DNA from 2 places in the Vibrio sp. R11-SG3-ISO3-SZ genome. Region 2 is predicted to be linked to the other one. Evidence: riboswitches for the same ligand, from Rfam matches in the RefSeq annotation. Region 2 holds a riboswitch; the other holds the start of a gene.
What was found. A riboswitch is a leader RNA that binds a small molecule or an ion and turns the genes downstream of it on or off. The one in region 2 is predicted to bind lysine.
Positions count from the first base shown of each region.

Region 1: linked by a shared signal. The riboswitch ahead of AC6R1O_RS02855 (LysE family translocator) and the one ahead of lysC (lysine-sensitive aspartokinase 3) in region 2 are both predicted to bind lysine.

Region 1 is NZ_JCBDGX010000020.1:1,688-14,750, forward strand. It holds gene AC6R1O_RS02820 (FimV/HubP family polar landmark protein) at 1-3,824, shown strand, start outside; gene truA (tRNA pseudouridine(38-40) synthase TruA) at 3,919-4,713, shown strand; gene accD (acetyl-CoA carboxylase, carboxyltransferase subunit beta) at 4,888-5,814, shown strand; gene folC (bifunctional tetrahydrofolate synthase/dihydrofolate synthase) at 5,858-7,123, shown strand; gene AC6R1O_RS02840 (SPOR domain-containing protein) at 7,124-7,657, shown strand; gene AC6R1O_RS02845 (CvpA family protein) at 7,720-8,211, shown strand; gene purF (amidophosphoribosyltransferase) at 8,247-9,761, shown strand; gene AC6R1O_RS02855 (LysE family translocator) at 10,269-10,901, opposite strand; lysine riboswitch at 10,989-11,185, opposite strand; gene AC6R1O_RS02860 (polysaccharide lyase 6 family protein) at 11,888-13,063, shown strand, end outside.
Region 2 is NZ_JCBDGX010000038.1:20-8,658, forward strand. It holds partial or broken gene AC6R1O_RS05100 (PglL family O-oligosaccharyltransferase) at 1-1,142, shown strand, start outside; gene AC6R1O_RS05105 (pyridoxal-phosphate-dependent aminotransferase family protein) at 1,247-2,365, opposite strand; lysine riboswitch at 2,594-2,771, shown strand; gene lysC (lysine-sensitive aspartokinase 3) at 2,858-4,210, shown strand; gene pmbA (metalloprotease PmbA) at 4,289-5,632, opposite strand; gene yjgA (ribosome biogenesis factor YjgA) at 5,740-6,270, shown strand; gene thiQ (thiamine ABC transporter ATP-binding protein) at 6,360-7,076, opposite strand; gene thiP (thiamine/thiamine pyrophosphate ABC transporter permease ThiP) at 7,060-8,639, opposite strand, start outside.

The DNA.
Region 1 (13,063 bases), on a different contig from region 2:
AGCTGGCGGAAGAGCAAAAAATGGCGCCAAGCCAATGGGATAAGTTGCTATCGAACACTTGGGCAGTGGCCGCAATGGCGGTGGTTCCTGGTTTGATCATTGGTTTGTTGGTCGTGTTGTTACTCGGGCGCCGTTCTAAATCGGAGTCTCAAGCAGAAACCACACCGGAAGCGACACCAACGGTTGCACCTGTTGTCCCCGATACCCTCAATGAAGATATTGGTGATGATCTGTTGCTTGATGATGACTTGTTTGGCGAGTCAGATGACGGTGAAGCGCTGTTCTCCGATGAGTCGGAAGAGCAAAGTGATGAAGCGGATGTGTTTGCCGACCTTGATGACAGCGATTTAGACTTCAACCTCGAGGGCGAAGAGGGTGAGGACCCATTCGCCGGTATCGGCGATGACGGCGATCTGGATGAAACCCTTGCCGATGAAGTGGACAGTGCCAACGGTATCAGCGTCAAAGGGGACGATAAAGCGCTCAGCTTGGAAGAGATGGAACGTGCGCTTGATGATGTCGTGATGGACGACGATGAAGATGACAGTTTCGACCTCTCGGATGGGGGTGACTTTAGTCAAGATGACATTGACTCGTTGCTCGCCGGTGACAGCGATGACGACTCGCTAGAAAGTAGCGAGCTCGATCAATCCATGTTGGATGATTTGTTTGAGCAGAACAAAGAGAGTGATGAGGGCGATGTCGACTTCGATGAGTTGCTTGATGAAGCGGAAAATGCGTTTGACTTGAGTGATGAGGCCGATGACGAACTGACACAAACCTCAATTGCATCCGATGATGATATTGATGCGCTGTTCGCAGAAGCGGAGGCGCAAGCTAACTTAGAGGAACTCGAGTCTAACTCGGTCGATGACGCCGCTCTGCTTGACGAAATGCTAGAGTCAGACTTCCAGCTCGATGATGACGAAGAGGATGACTTCGACGACTTGATTGGCACTGATATTGAGGAGAGCGTTGAGCCTGAGAGCACCGAGTTACTCGACGAGTTGCTGGAGGTCGATGAAGAGGACCCGTTTGAGGATTCACAATCTCTACTCGATAGTGAACTCGATGAGCTGATTGGTACCGATGAGTTAAATGCCCCTCTTGATGCCGGCACGGATCTGCTCGATGAACTGGTAGGGCAAGATGGCGAAGAGGATCTCAACGATGACGCCACTGATTTGTTCGAAGAGCTGCTTGATATTGAGCAGAGTAGTGAAGAGAGCCTAGAAGCCACTGCTGACGACGTGTCGCCTAGCATGAGTGAAGATGTCGATACCTTGCTTGACCAAGCGCAAGCAGAGGAACAGACTTTACCAGAACCAGAACCAGAACCAGAACCAGAACCAGAACCAGAACCAGAGAAAGGTTTTTCTAGCGAAGAGTTCATCGACGATATGATGAGTGTTGCCCCACAAGGTGACCCATTGCTCGACGCACAAGAACAAGACCCTGATTTATCTACGTTAGCGCTTGACGAGCAGGACGAGTCTGATCTCATCCCTGCAGAGCCAGAGCCAGAGCCAGAGCCAGAGCCAGAGCCAGAGCCAGAGCCAGAGCCAGAGCCAGAGCCAGAGCCAGAGCCAGAGCCAGAGCCAGAGCCAGAAGAAGATGAAGACGACTGGTTAAGCGCCGCTATCGACGAAGTGGAAAATCCTGACTATGACTCAGAGACGCCGCTCGATAGTGACGAGTTGTTGCCGCAAAGCGGCAGTGAGGAAACGCCAGCAGAGCCAGCTACGCAGAGTGATGATGACCAAAGTGATGATGCTGACGATGATGATTGGCTGACGTCTGCCGTTGAAGAGGTTGAGCAGCCACACGTTGAAGAGAGCCCATTAGAAGAAAGTCCGGTTAAGGAAGAGTTAGCGACTGAGCTAGAACCAACACAATCTGTAGAGGATGAGAGTACACCTGCCGTTGATGCTGGATGGGACCAGGACAGTGATCAACCAGCTTCTAACACACAGGAGAGTGAAGCGGTAGAAGCACCGGAATCGGATGAGAAGGAATCATCAGACGAGCTGGAGCTTGCGCCATCATCAGCCCCTGAAGTCGCTGCGAATGAGTTTGGTGTTCCGCAAGATGAAGATTGGCTGGTGGAAGACCCAACACCAGAGATACAAACTGATGCGGATACATTGGACAGTGCAGATCCACTGTCGCAATCTGTCAGTGATATCTCTGACGTCGATGATTTGGAACTTCCAGAACGTACTGAAGAAGATGACCTCGCGGATGTGGCCAATGAGCCTGCAACATCAGAGCCAGAGAAATCAGTCAGTGACGATGAGACTCACGATTTTGATGATTTAGAGCTTCCAGAATACAGTGAAGACGATGCGCTTGCGGATATGGCCAACGAGCCTGCCGAACCAGAGGCAGAGAGATCAGTCAGTGACGATGAGACTCTCGATTTTGATGATTTAGAGCTTCCAGAATACAGTGAAGACGATGCGCTTGCGGATATGGCCAACGAGCCTGCCGAACCAGAGCCAGAGAGATCAGTCAGTGACGATGAGACTCTTGATTTTGATGATTTAGAGCTTCCAGAATACAGTGAAGAAGACGCACTTGCGGTTATGGCCAACGAGCCTGCCATACCAGAGCCAGAGCAATCAGTCAGTGACGACGAAACTCTTGATTTTGATGATTTAGAGCTTCCAGAGTACAGTGAAGACGATGCGCTTGCGGATATGGCCAATGAACCTGTCACACCAGAGCCAGAGAAATCAGTCAGTGACGACGAGACTTTCGACTTCGATGATCTCGAGCTTCCCGAATACAACGAAGACGATGCTCTGGCGGATTTGGGCGATGAGCCATTCATTGATCTTGAAGAGAAGGCGCTAGCGTCGAGTGCAGACTCTCCTCAAGAGGAGCAAGCGACGGAATCAGTCGATACCGATGAGCTTGAGCTGCCTGAATATAATGAGGATGACGCACTGGCAGATATGGCTTCAGAGCCGATGTCTGATGGCCAAGGCGAGCCTGTTGGGCAGGAACTGACCGAGTTTGATGAGCTGGAATTGCCTGAATATGGTGAAGACGAAGCGCTGGCTGACATGCCGACCACAGATGGGGACGTAGAGAGTGCCGATGAGGTCAATTTCAATTTAGACGATTTGGAGACGCCTGAACTGTCGGAAATTCCTTCCGAACGCCGCGTTGATATCGACGTCGCTGAGGCAATGGCTGCACAAGAGTTTGATGAGCAGGCGTTTGATGAGTTGCTTGCAGACAGCGAGGATGCCACACCTAGCTTCTCATTTGACAGCCCGATCGATGCCACAACGTCTGACAGTGCCGGTATGGATATTGACGCTATGCTCGAGATGGGCGGCGAAGATTGGAACGGCTTTACGCTCTCTCCCGAGCAGCAGGCACAGATTTCGGATGACATTCCTGAAGAAGAGCGTGGGGTTTGGGATCAAGATAATGCTTTAGAGCAACCTGAGGTCAGCGATGAAGATTGGAGCATTCAAGACAGCGCCGACGATTTCAGCCCACAGCAAAATCAGTTTAGAACCATTGATGAACTGATGGCAGAAGTGGAGATGGAAGAGCAGCAAGAGTTGGATGACGAGCTCAAGTTGGATGTTGGCCTGAATGATTTCCCTGATGTGATCGGTGACATTGGTGATGAGATTGATGTCGATTCAAACGCAGAGGCGGCAGGAAAACTTGATCTCGCCAAGATTTACGTTGAGATGAATGACGCGCAAGGGGCCATCAAACTGCTCGAAGAGGCGATTGTTGATGGCAGTGACGAGATTCGTCGAGAAGCCAAACGTCTGATTGACAAAATCAACCGCGGATAGGCGAGTTAGAGTGAGGTAAGAGGGCTGCGGCCCTCTTATTTTTTATCCCTATTAAAGGTATACTGCCCGGCCCATTTTTAAAGAGATTCTGCAGATGAGAATAGCGTTAGGTATCGAATATAACGGTACTCAATACTATGGCTGGCAACGCCAAAAAGAGGTGAAAAGTGTTCAGGAAGCGCTCGAGAAAGCGTTGAGTGTTGTCGCCAATCACCCCGTTGAAGTGCAATGTGCTGGCAGGACAGATGCAGGCGTACATGGCACAGGCCAAGTGGTTCACTTTGATACCACGGCAGAAAGAAAAATGGTGGCGTGGACTATGGGCGTGAACGCCAATTTGCCATCGGATGTCTGTGTTCGCTGGGCGAAAGAGGTACCGGAGTCGTTTCATGCTCGTTTTTCTGCGACCGCGCGACGCTACCGCTATATTATCTTCAATAGCCCTCTCAGACCCGGGATCCTCTCGTCAGGCGTGAGCCACTACCACGGTGAACTGGATGAAGCATTGATGCACCAAGCTGGGCAGTATTTGCTCGGCGAAAACGACTTTACCTCATTTCGAGCGGTGCAATGCCAATCTCGTAGCCCTTGGCGCAATGTGATGCACCTGCATGTGTCTCGTCACGGGCAATATGTCGTGATTGATATTAAGGCCAATGCCTTTGTGCATCATATGGTACGTAACATTACCGGCAGCCTTATCTGCGTGGGACGTGGGGAACAAAAGCCCGAGTGGATAGAGTGGTTGCTTGGCGTGAAAGACAGAAAATTGGCGGGCGCCACAGCGAAAGCAGAAGGATTATACTTGGTGGATGTGGATTATCCGGATGAGTATCAGTTGCCACGCGTACCGATCGGACCTCTGTTTTTGCCAGACAATCTGAACTAATTCGTGATAAATTGTCGAATCAATCAGGACGTTAGGGCGTGAGACAGAGAGTCAGAAAATAGGTACAACCAGTTTTTTGTCTACACTTGGCATTTAATATGCTTTAATCCTCACGCGTAAATTCAGAATTTGAATCCCTGTATTGAACGGGGATCGAGAGAGAAAAGGTCTTCCATGAGTTGGCTTGAAAAGATTTTAGAAAAGAGCAATATCGGCACATCGAGAAAAGCGTCAATCCCTGAAGGGGTATGGACCAAATGTACATCGTGTGAACAAGTGCTTTATCACGCTGAACTAGAGCGAAATCTAGAAGTTTGTCCTAAATGTGATCACCACATGCGCATGTCGTCGCGTCGTCGTCTTGAAACATTTTTGGATGAAGGCAATCGTACTGAGTTAGCCACTGAGCTTGAGCCACAAGATAAGCTCAAGTTCCGCGATTCGAAGAAATACAAAGACCGTATTTCTGCTGCGCAAAAGAGCAGTGGTGAAAAAGACGCGCTCATCGTTATGCAAGGCGAGCTGTTGGGTCTACCTGTGGTTGCGTGTGCGTTTGAGTTCTCCTTTATGGGTGGCTCGATGGGTTCAGTCGTTGGCGCTCGTTTCGTACGTGCGGTTGAAGCGGCGATGGAAAACAACTGTGGTTTAGTTTGTTTCTCGGCCAGTGGTGGTGCGCGAATGCAAGAGGCGCTAATGTCTCTGATGCAGATGGCAAAAACCAGTGCAGCGTTAGAGCGACTATCGCAAAAAGGATTGCCGTTCATCTCAGTGATGACGGACCCAACCATGGGCGGTGTATCGGCGAGCTTAGCGATGCTAGGCGATATCAATATCGGTGAACCCAAAGCACTGATTGGTTTTGCTGGTCGCCGTGTGATTGAACAAACCGTTCGTGAAGATCTTCCAGAAGGTTTCCAGCGCAGTGAGTTCCTATTGGAACACGGGGCTATCGATATGATTGTTGATCGCCGTGAAATGCGTCAACGCATCGGCAGTTTGTTGGCCAAAATGACCAATCAACCGTCGCCACTGGTGGTTTCTGTGAATGATGCGCCAAATGAACCTGCATATGAAGTACCAGAAGCGGACGAAAAAGGGTAAAGTAACACACTAACAAACCACCACAATTTATGGTTTCAGTTAGATGAGTCAAACCCAAATTCCACAAGCCACATCCCCTCTTACGATGTGGCTTGATTATTTAGCCAACATTCACACCTCAGCGATCGATCTCGGGCTAGACCGAGTCCAAGCCGTCGCACAACAAGCCAACTTAACCAAACCCGCTCCGACAGTCATTACCGTTGCTGGTACCAACGGCAAAGGTTCTACCTGCGCTTTGATGGAAGCGATTTTGCTCGACGCAGGGTATAAAGTCGGTGTCTACTCTTCTCCTCATTTAATTCGATACAACGAGCGCGTGCGCGTCAATGGCGTCGATTTAGCCGACGAGAAGCATTGCCAAGCCTTCGATTTCATTGAACAGCAGCGCGGGGATATCAGCCTAAGCTTTTTTGAGTTTGGCACGCTTGCGGCGTTACGCCTGTTTCAAACCGAGCAAGTGGATGTTGTCTTGCTTGAGGTCGGTTTGGGCGGGCGTTTAGACGCCACTAATGTCGTCGATCATGACGTATCCGTGATTACCAGTTTAGCCATCGACCACGTCGATTGGCTGGGCGATGACATTAACGTAATTGGTTTTGAGAAAGCCGGCATCTTTCGCGCAGGCAAACCAGCGATTTGCGGTCAGCCGAAAGCGCCATCAACCGTGGCAGCACACGCCGACGATATTCAGGCTGAGCTCTTTCAAGTGGGGATTCAATACCACTATGAGCAACAATCAGAGACACAATGGCGCTGGCAACTTGGCACTTTTGAATTAAACGAGCTACCCATTCCCGGACTGCCACTGCAGAACGCGGCGACGGCCTTAACGGCGCTGGCAAACGCCAATCTGGATATCACAGATATCAATATCGTCAACGGCCTTGAAAACGCCACCTTGCCAGGGCGCATGCAAATTCTGCACACTTCGCCAGTGATACTTTTGGATGTCGCGCACAATCCACATTCAGCGCAATACTTGGTTGAACGTGTAGCAAAGCAATACCCAAAACGTGTGATTCATACTGTGGTGGGCATGCTGCATGATAAAGACATCAAGGCGACGCTGGCTATCTTGAGCGAGCTTTCTTCGCATTGGTATCCAGCTTCACTGCATGGCCCTCGCGCCGCGCACGCTAATGAACTGGCAAGTCATTTACCAGCCGCGACTCAAACCTTTGATTCTCCGGTGCTGGCTTTTGAAGCCGCGATGACAAAGGCGGGCCAAGACGATGTGATACTGGTTGTTGGCTCATTTCATACCGTTGGGGAAGTGTTGGCGCATTGGCAAACACAAGGAGATTAAATGGCGAGCAAATTTCAAAACCGCTTAGTCGGTACCATCATCTTAGTGGCGATTGGCGTCATCGTATTGCCCGATGTGCTCGATGGCAAGAAAAGCCACTATCAGGAAGAGATCGCCAGTATTCCGCTAAAACCGGAGCTTGAAAGCGATCTGGAATCGTTTGAGATTCTCGAGCCGGTGGATGACTCGAAAGCGCTGCCCGATACGCCTGTCGCGGTCGTCACTCAAGAGGAGAGTGCAGAAGAGGCGCCACTCGAGGTGATCGTTAAAGCCATCCCTGAACGCAATGAGTATCAAGACAGTGCATGGATCATCCAACTGATGGCGTTAAAAAACGCAGAGAATGCGCAGAGCGTCGTGGATGATTTGCAAAAGCGCGGATACCAAGCACACACCAAATTAGAGAATGGTTTTACCCGAGTAATTATTGGTCCTGATGTGTCGAAGAGTAAACTCGAACGCCAAGTGATTGAACTGGAAAAGATCACTGGCTCAAAAGGTCGATTGCTTAAATTTAAACCACTAAATCCATAAGAAAACGTTTGCGTCAGCGTTTTTTCTGTTAAAATGCGCGCCAACTTAAGATGTAGAACAACATGAACTGGTTAGATATTGTCATTTTAAGTGTGATCGGCCTCTCAGCGCTGATCAGTTTAATTCGTGGCTTCGCGAAAGAAGCACTGTCTCTTGTTATCTGGTTTGGCGCCTTTTTTATTGCCAGTCAGTACTACGCGAAATTGGCGATGTATTTCACCAATATCGAAGATGACATGATCCGAAACGGATCCGCGATCGCTGCTCTGTTTATTGCAACTCTGATTGTCGGTGCTATCGTCAATTATGTGATTGCTCAATTAGTGCAGAAGACAGGTTTGTCTGGAACGGATAGAGTCCTTGGTATCGTGTTTGGCGGTTTACGAGGTGTTCTTATAGTGTCAGCGGCACTATTCTTCATGGATGCGTTTACGTCGTTTCCAGACTCACAGTGGTGGAAAGGGTCGCAGTTGGTACCGGAATTCAGCCGCATCATCGCACCTTTTTTTGAACACCTACAAGCAACATCTAGTTTCTTATCTGGGGCGTTATAGCGCTCCAGCCATTGTCGAAAATCGAGGGTTAAGACATGTGTGGTATTGTTGGAATCGTGGGCACAACGCCTGTAAACCAGTCTATCTATGACGCATTGACGGTATTGCAGCATCGTGGCCAAGATGCCGCGGGTATTTGTACCATAGATAGCAATCGTTTTCGTCTTAGAAAGGCGAACGGTTTAGTAAAGGATGTGTTTGAAGCCAAACACATGCAAAGACTTCAAGGTACAGTGGGTATCGGCCATGTTCGCTACCCAACAGCAGGAAGCTCAAGCGCGTCTGAAGCGCAACCTTTCTACGTGAACTCACCATTTGGTATCACACTAGCTCACAACGGTAACCTCACAAACGCACACGAAATTCGCGAAAAGTTGTTCGAGAAAGATCGTCGTCACATCAACACCACCTCTGATTCAGAAGTGTTGCTTAACGTGTTGGCTCATGAGATTGATACTGTCAAAGGTAACGTTACCTCTGAAGATGTGTTCCGTGCTGTCACCAATGTGCATCGCGCGATTCGTGGTGCTTACGCGGTGACGGCTATGATCATCGGTCACGGCATGATTGCGTTCCGCGATCCTAACGGCATTCGCCCACTGTGTTTAGGTAAACGCGAGGTTGAAGGTCGCACCGAGTACATGGTTGCCTCTGAATCAGTAGCCCTAGATGCGGTCGGTTTTGACTTTATGCGCGATGTCGCGCCAGGTGAAGCAATCTATGCGACGTTTGATGGTCAACTGCATACTAAGCAGTGTGCGGACAACCCTCGACTCAACCCATGTATTTTCGAATTTGTTTACTTTGCACGTCCCGACTCCTTTATCGATAAGATTTCGGTTTACAGCGCACGTGTAGAGATGGGTAAGAAACTGGGCGACCGAATCCGTGACGAATTTGCTGATTTGGACATTGATGTGGTTATCCCGATTCCAGAGACCTCGTGTGACATCGCTCTACAAATCGCTCAAGCGATTGAAAAGCCTTACCGCCAAGGTTTTGTGAAAAACCGCTATGTTGGCCGCACGTTCATCATGCCGGGTCAGCAGCAGCGTAAGAAGTCAGTACGTCGTAAACTCAACGCGATTCGTTCAGAGTTTAAAGACAAGAATGTCTTGTTGGTTGATGATTCTATCGTACGTGGTACTACGTCAGAGCAGATCATCGAAATGGCCCGCGATTCAGGTGCGAAGAAAGTGTACATGGTCTCTGCTGCGCCAGAGATTCGCTTCCCGAACGTGTACGGCATTGACATGCCAAGCGCCAATGAGCTTATCGCCCATGGCCGAGACAACGAAGCGATCTGTAAGCAAATTGGTGCCGATGAGCTCATTTTCCAGACGTTGGAAGACCTTACGGACGCCGTTGGCCTAGGCAACACAGACATCTCTCAGTTCGAAACGTCGGTATTTAGCGGTGAATACGTAACCGGCGACATCAATCAGCAGTACTTAGACTTTCTTGAGTCTTTGCGCAGCGATGATGCAAAAACGCAACGAGAGATTCAGCAAGAGCTTGCTAACCTAGAGTTGCATAACGAAGGTGCGTAACCTCCACGCCCTCTACGTAAACGTATTTAATGGTCATCCAACGGATGACCATTTTTTATTGCGCCATCCGGCTGCTGTCAGATGACAATAACGTGCGATTACTTTTTGGGTTTAAAGCCGTAATTAGCTGAACACGCGTTATCTCATTTCTGCCCCAAACCGCCTTATTGCTATTACTCAGCAACGAGTTACGCTGCGGAGTTTGTGATACGTGAAGTTATGGCAGACACCAGAACAGCGCTGCACGGAATCTCCCATTTCCAATCAAAAACGATGCCCTTACCCAGAAAATATCACCTGAGTTGTTATGCAAATTCACAACCGGACAGAAGTTTATTGGAGTAGCATCCCATAGTGTTGCTTTCAGGAACTCCTTCGTACCCAAAAACGTAAAAGGCCACCGTTTGTAGCGGTGGCCTGTTTGCTCTGAACTAGAAGGAAACGCGCATCATGTAAATGTCTAATTCACTATTGCGGTACACGCTCATTCTCCTTGAGTAGATATTTTTAGTTTGTTGATACTGCTAACTTTACACCCAGACTAGCAAACATTGTTCCGACAGCACGATCTAACCAGATGCTGAGTTTTTTACTGCTTCTAACTCGTTCAGAAATCTTGTCTGCCGCAAGAACATATGCAGCTTCCACAACGATAGCAACCGCAATAACAAGTAACCCGAGATAGAACAACTGGAATGATACAGAGCCTGCGTCTTCACGAACAAACTGTGGTAGAAACGCCATAAAGAAAATAGCTACTTTAGGGTTTAGAATGTCGATTAGTACCCCTTGCTTAAATGCTTCAAATGCTGTTTCTTTGCTCTGATTTGAGCCATCGGCATTTAACTCAAATCCAGATGATCTAAATGACTGATAAGCAAGATATATCAGATAAGCCGCACCAACATACTTAACAATGCTAAATGCTAGTGCAGAAGAGACTAAAATAGCAGATAAGCCAATGGAAGCAGCAAACACATGGAAAAGCGCTCCGGTACATACACCAATAGCCGATGCTAAGCCTACCTTTTTTCCATTGCTAATTGTCTTCGTCAGGATGTACAGCAGATCAGGCCCCGGAGCGACATTTAGAGCAAAAGCGGTGGTTAGAAACAATAACCAAAAGTTAAAATCAGACATTCTTACCTCAATATATATTATGGAGGCTACTAGAACAGCGATGCAGGATGCAAAGCTTTGGGGGGACACATATAAACTGGCTCACCATCCATCTGTAGCGCTCCATAGAAAACGTGTTTTTGTCATCCTAACGAGTTTACTATGGCAGTGCTGTACCTATTCGATACAACCCCAGCACTACGGGGTGACGCCCGTGGCACTTCGGCATTGACTCCTTTCACTCAGGGTCAATGGTTGTCAACCTAAACTGAGCTACTGATAGGTAATGCGCCTCTACATTGCTGCACTGATTTTCGCCAATACAGCTTTGCAAATGAAGATAAACTATAAGGTAGAATGATTGCAAATATTTTTTGCGTCGCTTAAACCTCCCAACGGAGCTCTGGGAAAATCAATTCGGGCCGAACGAGATTCTGCATACTTTGCGGCGAATTCTGCATATAGAGAATCTAACAATGTAGATCGCAGGTGGAAGATTATGTCCAATTCCGCGCAGACAGACCATCGCTGACAACGGTGGTCTTTGACGTTTTGGGGTACGAAAAGTTATCCGTAATAACCTAAATTAGCAGTGTTCCAGCTAGCAGAAAGAATTACCAACTCATTCATGCTCTGTATCTTTCCCAAAATCTCGATCAATATTTCGTTATTGTAAGTGCACTAATATTACAAATTATCCTTAATTTGCAGGGTCTCTCATATGCTCTAGTTTGAAAATTCTACTAAGAGTTAAGGTAATCTCAGATAAAAGAATTTAAAAAACAATAAGTTAAAATAAAATTTAAGAGAGCTATTGACCTGAACCAAGACCCTTTACAACCATTAAATAGCACGGTCTATTTGTATTATTAAATTATTTGAACTTATCCACAGTTTAACAAAGCCGACGCGATTCAGACCACATTCCAAGGGCGAATCAGTTTTCTCGCCCTCTTGTGTGTTGCTAACCTTGCCTCATACTCAAATACCCTACGAAAGAGATACTAATGAAAAAGTCACCAATTGCATTTATTTTAGGTTCATTACTATTCGCAAGCGCGACAACGAGCCACGCAAGCACAGAACAAGTTACCCAACCGACAGCAGTTATGGTTGATCAAGGTGTTGCTGTTGCTTCTGCACAAGAGGTACTGGAGCTACGCGAGAGCATCAACAACGCGCAAGATGGCGATGTGATTAGCATCAAACCAGGTCGCTATGCCGATTTAGGTCGTGTGACGTTATCAGCGGACAACGTCAAGATTGTCGCTCAAGAGCCTGGAACTGCCATTTTTAACGGTTCAACTCAGTTCTTGATTAAGGGTGACAATAACCTAATTGAGAGCTTAGTCTTCACTGAAGGTGGCGCAACGCTAAGCACTGAAAGTCATGATGCAAACATCATGGGCGTGTTTGGTATCTTTGGTAAAAACAACACCTTAAATAACTCTGTTATCTACAAGTTCAACGACTACGAATACGTAGCGGATGAGAAAGGAAAATACCCTAACATCCGTTGGATCACGGTTGGCGGCGAAAATAACAAGATTACCAACAATACTTTTGAAGGTAAGTACAAGCGCGGCGCGATGCTTGTTGTGGCAACATCAGACAAGTTAGAGAAAACTCTGATCGAAGGTAACATCTTTAAAGACCTGACGGCTTTAGATATGGAGCTGATCGAAAACTCAAACCCGAAAATGGTGAGAACCAACCGCAACGACAGACAAGCGATCCGCGTGGGTGACAGCCACAACTCACTGTTTGATTCACAAAGTATTATCCGCAATAACTACTTCGACAATATCAGTGGTTATGTCGGTAAAAACGGCTCTGGCGAGATCGAGCTTATCTCAGTGAAGGCGAGCGGCATCACTTTTGATGGCAACACAATCAAAAACAGTACTTCGATGATTTCTTTGCGTCATGGCCATAATAATGTTGTGACAAACAACGTGATCTTACCGGGTAACACGGCTAACTCAGGCGGTATCCGTATCTATGATGAGAACCACATAATTGAAAACAACTATATCGAAGGTACATTAGGTAAAGGTACTTACCGTGGTGCTCTTGTGCTGAACACAGGCATCATCGATGTAGCGAATGGCGAAGTGCTAAGTAAAGATTCAACAGACGGTAAAACACTGCAAAAGCAGTGGACACCAAAAGACGTTGTTGTT
Region 2 (8,639 bases):
GAAAAGTCAGCCATGTGGCGCTACTCTATCTGGTACCGGCCATCGTGCTGCCCCTACTGGTAGTGCTCGCCTCTCGGACGGGTTGGCTCAGTGCGCTACTGGTCGTCGTGCTGCTGATCCCTTATTTGATGCGCTTTGCCACCAAAAAACGCACCGTCGGTTGGCTCGTCTCTGTGCTTATTGGCGTCACCATTGGCTTAGGGACCACGTTAATCGGTGAGAACAACACCCTAGCAGAGCGAAAGGTGAATCTAGAAGGGCCCAGACAATACACCTTCCCTCAGACGCTCGATATGCTGATTGAAAAGCCATTTACTGGCTATGGTTACGGACGTTTTGAAGCTGAATACTTGGTCTATACGGCGCGTCAACATCAGCTCAACGCCAGTTACCCGCCTGGGCTTGCATCAATGGATCACCCACACAACGAAACCTTATATTGGGGCGTAGAGGGGGGTGTGCTGCCGATTTTGGCTATGTTGATCGCGGCCATTTTGGTGCTGTATCGTATCTACGCAGCGAAGAATGGCACACGTTTGGCGATTTTCTCGCTCTTTATCCCCATCGTGCTCCACACCCAATTAGAATATCCGTTTTATCACTCAGCGATTCATTGGCTAACCTTTATCTTATTGATTTACTGGGTCGACCAACGTAAGCGCGCCTACCGATACGCGCGATTGAGCATCGTATCGCAGACCGGGCTGCGCGTAGCAAGTTTGGTCTTGCCGCTGGTGACGTCGTTTTACATGGTCACCACGTTGCACACCAACTACATATTGACGCAGTTTGAGCTCTCCAAACCAAAAGATCCAGATATCCTTAACCGAGTCAGTAACCCGATTGTCTGGCAGGAGCGTTTTGACTGGGACATCTACAGCACCTATCTCAATATTGGCCTGCACCAGCAAAACCCTGAATTTATTCAACCGTACGTGGATTGGTCGCTGGGCGTGATTACCCACAAACCAAGACCGGCATTCTACAACAACTTAATTCTGGCCTACCAAGGTTTGAATGACAGTGAAAAGGCGGAACAAATCCGAGCCGAAGCGCAATTCCTGTTTCCTCGGCGCGATTTCTCAGACGTGCAATACGTGCCACCGACTACCGACGCACTGCTTCGTACAGACGAAGAATAAAAAGAAAACAAAAAGTAGATAAGAAAAGGCTCTCCGAACTGGAGAGCCATCTGCAATCATTAACAGGGCAAATTATTCGCCGAGCGACTCTAATCCGAGCGACTCTATCCGAGCGACTCTTTAAGCGCTTGTAAACAGAGTGCGACGTTCTCCTCCCGCGCACCATAGCCCATTAGGCCAATCCGCCACGCCTTGCCCGCCAATGCGCCAAGCCCGGCACCAATTTCCAGATTGTACGTATCAAGGAGGTGACTGCGTATTTGGGCTTCATCAATCCCCTCAGGAACATAAATCGCATTCAGTTGCGGCAAGCGTGCGGACTCTTCCACCACAAACTCAAAGCCGAGCGCCAATAAGCCGGTCTTGAGCTTGTTGTGCATCTGCTGATGGCGACGCCACGCGTTTTCTAACCCTTCATTTTTGAGCATCAGCAAAGCTTCATGCAGTGCATAGAGACTGTTGACGGGCGCTGTGTGGTGGTAACTACGCTTGCCCTCTCCACTCCAGTAACCGAGTACCAAACTTTGGTCTAAAAACCAACTTTGCACCGGGGTTTGACGGGCGGTGATTTTCTCAATCGCTGCACTGGAGAAGGTCACAGGAGAGAGGCCCGGCGTACAAGAGAGGCACTTTTGACTGCCCGAGTAGACCGCATCAAGTTGCCACTCATCGACTTTGAGTGGCACGCCACCCAATGACGTCACCGCATCGACGATCGACAACACATTGAACTCTTTAGCAAGCGCGCCCAGCGTCTTCGCATCACTGCATGCCCCTGTCGACGTTTCTGCATGGACAAACGCGAGGAGCTTGGTATCAGGATGCGCCTGCAACGCATCACGAACTTTCTCTACCGAGACCGGCGTTCCCCAGTCATCATCGACCAGCACCGCTTCACCGCCGCAGCGCACCACGTTTTCTCGCATGCGCTCGCCAAACACGCCATTGCGGCAGACGATGACTTTGTCCCCCGGCTCAATCAAGTTAACAAAGCAGGTCTCCATACCTGCACTGCCTGGTGCCGAGACAGCAATCGTAAACTCATTGTTGGTCTGAAAGGCGTATTTAAGCAGCTGCTTGAGTTCGTCCATCATCTGGATAAAAAGCGGGTCAAGGTGGCCCACCGTCGGGCGGCTCAAAGCTTGCAGTACCTGTGGGGAAATATCGGATGGACCAGGGCCCATCAAAATACGGCGAGGGGGGATAAAACTTTGGTAAGTCATTGGCAACTCCTTTTGAATCATGAGGGTGTTCTTGTTGTTATCTCTTCACCATAATCGAATTCATCCAGCGCAGCAATGCGCAAAAAGTCGACAGGTCATACCAGTCTCACAAACCGAACCTATCGTCTTTAACCCGTAAATTTCGCATTGACATTAAGAGGATAAACACGTTCAATGCGAAAGCGGTGGCAAGACAATTCGTCACCCTGTTGTACAAACAATTATGCTTTTTGCAGAAGAGGAGCACTACCCAGGTAGGCATGTTGTGGAGCCACAATTCCAAAACAACATTCTGAGGGGGAGTAGTGCCGAGGTAGGCTTATATTGTGGTTTAAGTCTGTCGGTTGACTTGGGTTGAGTCCCATCAACTGTCATCAGCGCTGTCTGGTGATGAGCTTCTGAGGTCGTACTCCATACCTACCTCTACTCTCGCTCATCCTCACCTCACGCAAAGGAAAGACTCAATATTCAGGAAGTTGTGGGAGAAATGCCGTGAGCAATTTTAACGTTGCTAAATTTGGTGGGACAAGTGTTGCAAACTTTGAAGCGATGAGCCGTTGTGCGGCGGTCGTTGAGAACAATCCAGAGACAAAACTGGTGGTCAGCAGTGCCTGTTCAGGGGTAACAAATCTATTGGTCGCGCTGGCGAACGGCGTACAAGATCAGCAGCAACGCAGCGATATTCTGACTCAGCTCGCTGAGATTCATGATGCGATTCTTAATCAACTCAATGATCCAACCCATGCGGCGAGTGAAGTGTACAGTCTGCTTGATACGGTCACCAGTCTTGCGGAAGCGGCCTCGATTCAAGCCAGCAATAAGTTGACTGATCACCTTGTTGCGTGTGGTGAACTGATGTCGACCCACATTTTAACCCAACTAATGATTGAGCGCGGCATCAACGCGGTACGCTTTGATATTCGTGATGTACTGCGCACTGACAGCCACTTTGGCCGCGCAGAACCGGATCTTGCCGCCATTCGAGAGCTTGCCAGTGACACCTTGCTGCCACTGTGCCGCGAGCACGTTGTGGTGACACAGGGCTTTATTGGTTCCGATGAAGAAGGCAACACCACTACCCTTGGCCGTGGTGGCAGTGATTACAGTGCGGCTTTGATTGCCGAGGCAGTGCAAGCCTCTGGCTTAGAAATTTGGACTGATGTACCGGGAATCTACACCACAGACCCGCGTATTGCCCCGAATGCGGCACCGATTGCAGAAATTAGCTTCAGCGAAGCGTCAGAGATGGCGAATTTTGGCGCCAAGATCCTGCACCCTTCGACCCTAGTCCCTGCTCTGCGCCATGATATTCCGGTGTTTGTCGGTTCCTCTAAAGCGCCAGAGCAAGGCGGTACTTGGATTCGTCATCAAGTGGAAAGCTCACCGCTGTTTCGCGCCCTAGCCCTACGTAACAACCAAACCATGGTGACGCTGCGCAGCGCGAAAATGTTCCATGCTTACGGCTTTCTAGCCAAAGTGTTTGAGATCTTGGCCAAGCATAAGGTCTCGGTCGATTTGATCACCACCTCTGAAATCAGTGTCTCATTAACGCTTGATCAAACAGGTACCTCTGGCGGTGCGCCATCGTTACCTCAAGCTGCGCGTGAAGAGCTTGAAGAGCTGTGCAGCGTGAAAGTGGAACACAACCTCTCCGTCGTCGCCTTGATTGGTAACAACATGAGCGAGAGCAAAGGCTATGCAAAACAAGTATTTGGTACACTTGAAGACTTTAACTTACGAATGATTTGTTACGGAGCTAGCCAGCACAACCTCTGTTTCTTACTGCGTGAATCAGAAGCCAAACAAGCGATTCAGAAGTTGCATGTCGAGCTGTTTGAGCGCTAACAGCACTATAAATACACATCAGCGACGAAGCACTCTCGTGTTTCGTCGCTGAAGCATTGCTACGTCAAATAGTGAGGCTTATTCGCCCGCCACTTTCATTGACTCAAGCAAGATAGAACCGGTTTGAATCTGCGAACGGGTTTCCACATCACTGCCGACAGCCACTATTTGGTTGAACATCTGCTTGAGATTACCTGCGATGGTCACCTCCGAGACGGGGAATTGGATTTGACCATTCTCAACCCAAAAACCGGCTGCGCCGCGCGAGTAATCGCCCGTCACGATATTCACGCCCTGCCCCATCACTTCTGTAACCAAAAAGCCGGTGCCCAGCGCCTTAAGCATTTGATCAAAATCTTGCCCTGTGGATTGCACGTACCAGTTGTGGATGCCACCCGCATGACCGGTTGGCATCATCGACATTTTACGCGCCGCATAGCTGGTCAATAGGTAAGTGGATAACACGCCGTCAGTGATTATTTGTCTATCTTGCGTAGCAACGCCTTCGCTATCAAACGGGCTTGACGCCAGACCACGCAACACATGGGGACGCTCGTCGACTTGGAACCAGCTGGGTAGAATTTGCTGACCAAGATGATCAAGAAGAAACGAGGATTTGCGGTACAAGTTGCCACCACTGATCGCCATCACAAGGTGACCGAGTAGACCCGTTGCGACATCCGCCGCAAACATGATCGGGTACTGACCGGTTTTGAGCTTCTGCGCGTCTAAACGACTGACGGTTTTCTCCGCTGCGCTCAGGCCCACGGATTTCGGCGTCCACAGGTCGTCTTTGTGACGCGACACTGTGTAGCTGTAGTCACGTTCCATTTCACCGTTTTGGCCTTGACCAATCACACAGCAACTGATGCTATGGCGACTTGAGGCATAACTCGCCAGTAAGCCGTGGCTGTTGCCGTACACTTTGACGCCATAGTGGCTATCGTAGCTGGCGCCATCACTTTGCTTGATCTTATCGCTGTAGCTGAGCGCTTCTTGCTCCGCTTCAATCGCCATTTTTGCCGCGTAGTCAGGGTCAGGCGTATCGGGGTGAAACAGATCCAAATCAGGAATATCTTTGACCATCAGTTCAGCCGGTGCTGGGCCTGCGTACGGATCTTCTGATGTGTATTGAGCGATATCAAGTGCCGCCAATACCGTTTGTTGAATCGCTTTTTCGCTTAAGTCTGACGTTGAGGCGCTGCCTTTACGCTGATTGCTATAGACGGTAATACCGAGTGCACCGTCACTGTTGAACTCCACATTTTCGACCTCACACATGCGAGTCGATACGCTTAAACCTGTGGTTTTACTGATGGCAACTTCCGCGGCATCCGCTTTTTCACCCGCCATCTCTAACGCTTTCGCGACGGCAGCTTCAAGCTCGATACGCTGCTGTGCCACTTGCTTTTTTACGTCCATATTCTCTTCATCAGTCGTTGCTTTGTCGCTAGGATAACAAGAATTTCGCTTTCTCCCCATGATTCTTGTTAAAATAGAGAAATAGACGTTCAAATGAAGGTATGAAAATGGCTCGCAAAAATCAAAAAGCGCCATGGGAACCAGAAGAAGAGATCATCTGGGTAAGTAAATCCGAGTTGAAGCGTGACATGGAAGAGCTGCAGAAACTGGGTGAAGAGCTCGTTAACCTCAAGCCCTCTGTGTTGGAAAAATTTCCACTCAGCGAAGACTTGGCCGATGCGATTCGCGATGCGCAACGTTTTAAAAACGAAGCGCGCCGTCGTCAGTTGCAGTTTATCGGAAAATTGATGCGTCACGAAGACCCAGAGCCAATTCAAGCGGCGCTGGATAAAGTCCGTAACAAGCACTCTCAAACCACGGCGCTGCTGCACAAATTAGAGCAATTGCGTGACCGTGTGGTGGAAGAGGGCGACAGCGCCATTGAAGAGGTATTGACGCTGTATCCGGATGCGGACCGTCAGCGTTTACGTCAGCTTGCTCGTCAGGCGAACAAAGAAAAGCAAGCCAACAAGCCAGCTAAAGCGTATCGAGAGATTTTCCAGATCCTCAAAGCATTGAGCAGTGAAGAGCCACAATAACACGCTCTTACTCAGTGATGATTGAAGCGGATAAGTGCACACTTATCCGCTTTTTTTTATCTCTGCTTTCTAGCCCATTGTTATTGCGCTCAGTTGTGCGCCGTGGTGGCCGCCTGAACAAATGCGCCGAGGCTAGGGTCCGAGTGGGTCGCCGCTAGCTCTGAAATCGGCCCAGTCGCTGCGACATGACCTTGTGATACAAACGCAAAATGCGTGGCGATCGCTTTGGCATCACCTAAGTGGTGCGTCACCATTACTACCGTAATATCACGCTCACTCGCCAACTGTTTGACCAGTGATAGCATCTCTAACCTGAGCAAAGGATCGAGCGCTGAAAAGGGCTCGTCTAGCAGCCATATCGGCGCAGACTGTACAAAGCAGCGCGCTAACGCAACCCGTTGACGCTGGCCACCAGAGAGCTCATGCGGCAATCGAGACAAATACTCCGCCACCCCCACCTGCTGTGCCGCTTGCACTACCGCCTGTTTCTGCGTTGCAGACAACTTCAAGCCGGGGTCCAATCCAAGGCCTATGTTTTCCGACACGGTAAGGTGAGCAAACAAGTTGTGCTCTTGAAACAACATCGCAAACGGGCGCTGATAAGGCGCCAGCCCGTTGAGTGTTTGCCCTTGCGCTAAAATTTCACCGCTTAATGGTTCAATAAAACCCGCCATCAAGGCGAGCAAGGTCGACTTCCCTGCGCCACTGGGTCCCATAAGCGCGACGATTTGCCCTGCCTCAACGTGCAGATCAAACTGAAATGACTCGGCATGATAATCGTAATGCAGGTCACTGAGAGTGAGCATAGTGACTCCTATTGGTGGGGGTAGAAGCAGAGCGAGGGCGAAACAGGCGCTCCATCAGCGCAAAACAGCCCACACTCAAAAGCAGTAAAGTGACCGATACGACTGCCGCCGCGTCCATTTGGTAACTGCCGAGCAGTTGGAACAGGTAGAGCGGCAGCGTACGAAACTCCTGGCTGCCAAACAGCGCGATGGCACTGAGATCGCCCATAGAAAACATAAAGCTGATGGCAAACGCGTGCGCCAGCGGCCGTTTTAATGCGCGCCATTCCACCACTCGTAAACGGCGCCAACCGCGGATTCCAAGGGTTGCACAAAGGTACTGATACTGCTGCTCGAGTTGCAACATCGGCTGAGCCAAGGTTTTGATCACATAAGGCAGCCCCATTAACGCGTTGACCGTAACAACAACGACCAAGGCGTAGCTGAGCGCATCCGTCCACGAACGGAGCAGCAAAAAGAGCCCGGTCGAGATCACTAATCCTGGGGTCACCAGAATGATGGTCCCTAGCAGCTCTATCTTATCCGCGTCTTTCTCACGTTGATTGAGGCGCAGTCTTCGGCTCGACAATAAAATCGCCGTGCCCGCACTGACAGCGATAACGCTCGCCATGCTCGCCACTTTCAGTGACGCGCCGAGCGCGGACCAAAATCGGCCATCGCTCAGCACACCCAACGCCTGAGAATTCATGCCACTGGTCAGCACCATCCCAAGAGGCGGCAACACTAACAGCAAGCTAAAACCTATCCAAGCGCCATCCCAGCACTTAGAGAATAGACTGTCTTTCACCACCAACGCAGTTGGTGCGTCGCTGCCCATCGAAATAGCAATAGGTCGAGCGAAACGTTGAATCGATAGTGCCATTAAGCCACATAGCAGCATTTGCCAAATTGCCAGTAACGCGCCCGCTTGCAAATCAAAATCAAACTTGATCGCTTGGTAAATCGCGAGCTCAATGGTGGTCGATTTGGGCCCGCCGCCCAATGCCATCACAGTGGCAAAGCTGGTAAAGCAGAGCATAAACACCAACCCGCAAACGGGCGCTAATTGCTGCCTCATCCGCGGCCATTCGACCCACTTAAACTTTTGCCAATGCCCCATGCCTAAGTGGGCGCACAGTTTGTGTTGCTCCGCCGGAATCGACTCTAGTGATTGCAGCAGCAAACGCGCCGCATAAGGAAGATTAAAAAAGAGGTGCGCGAGCAAAATGCCGTGCAAACCGTAAATATTAAATGGTAGCGAAAGATCCCACTGCGCAAGCTGTGTCGCCAACCAACCACTGCGCCCATAAATCGCCAGCAAGCCAAACACCCCCACCAAGACAGGCAGCACCAAAGTGGTCGCAAACAGCTTAAGTACCAAGGCTTTCCCGATAAACTGCCGCCGCGACAAAGCATGGGCGACGGGGATCGCCAAGCCGACACTGAGCAGCGTTGAGAGGAAAGATTGATAGAAGCTAAATTGGGTAACGTGGCGGTAATAAGGGTCTTGCCAAATGACACGCAGATCGAGGGAAGGCGCTTGATTGAGCAAGGCCAGCAGCGCAGAAACGACAAAGGCCGCGA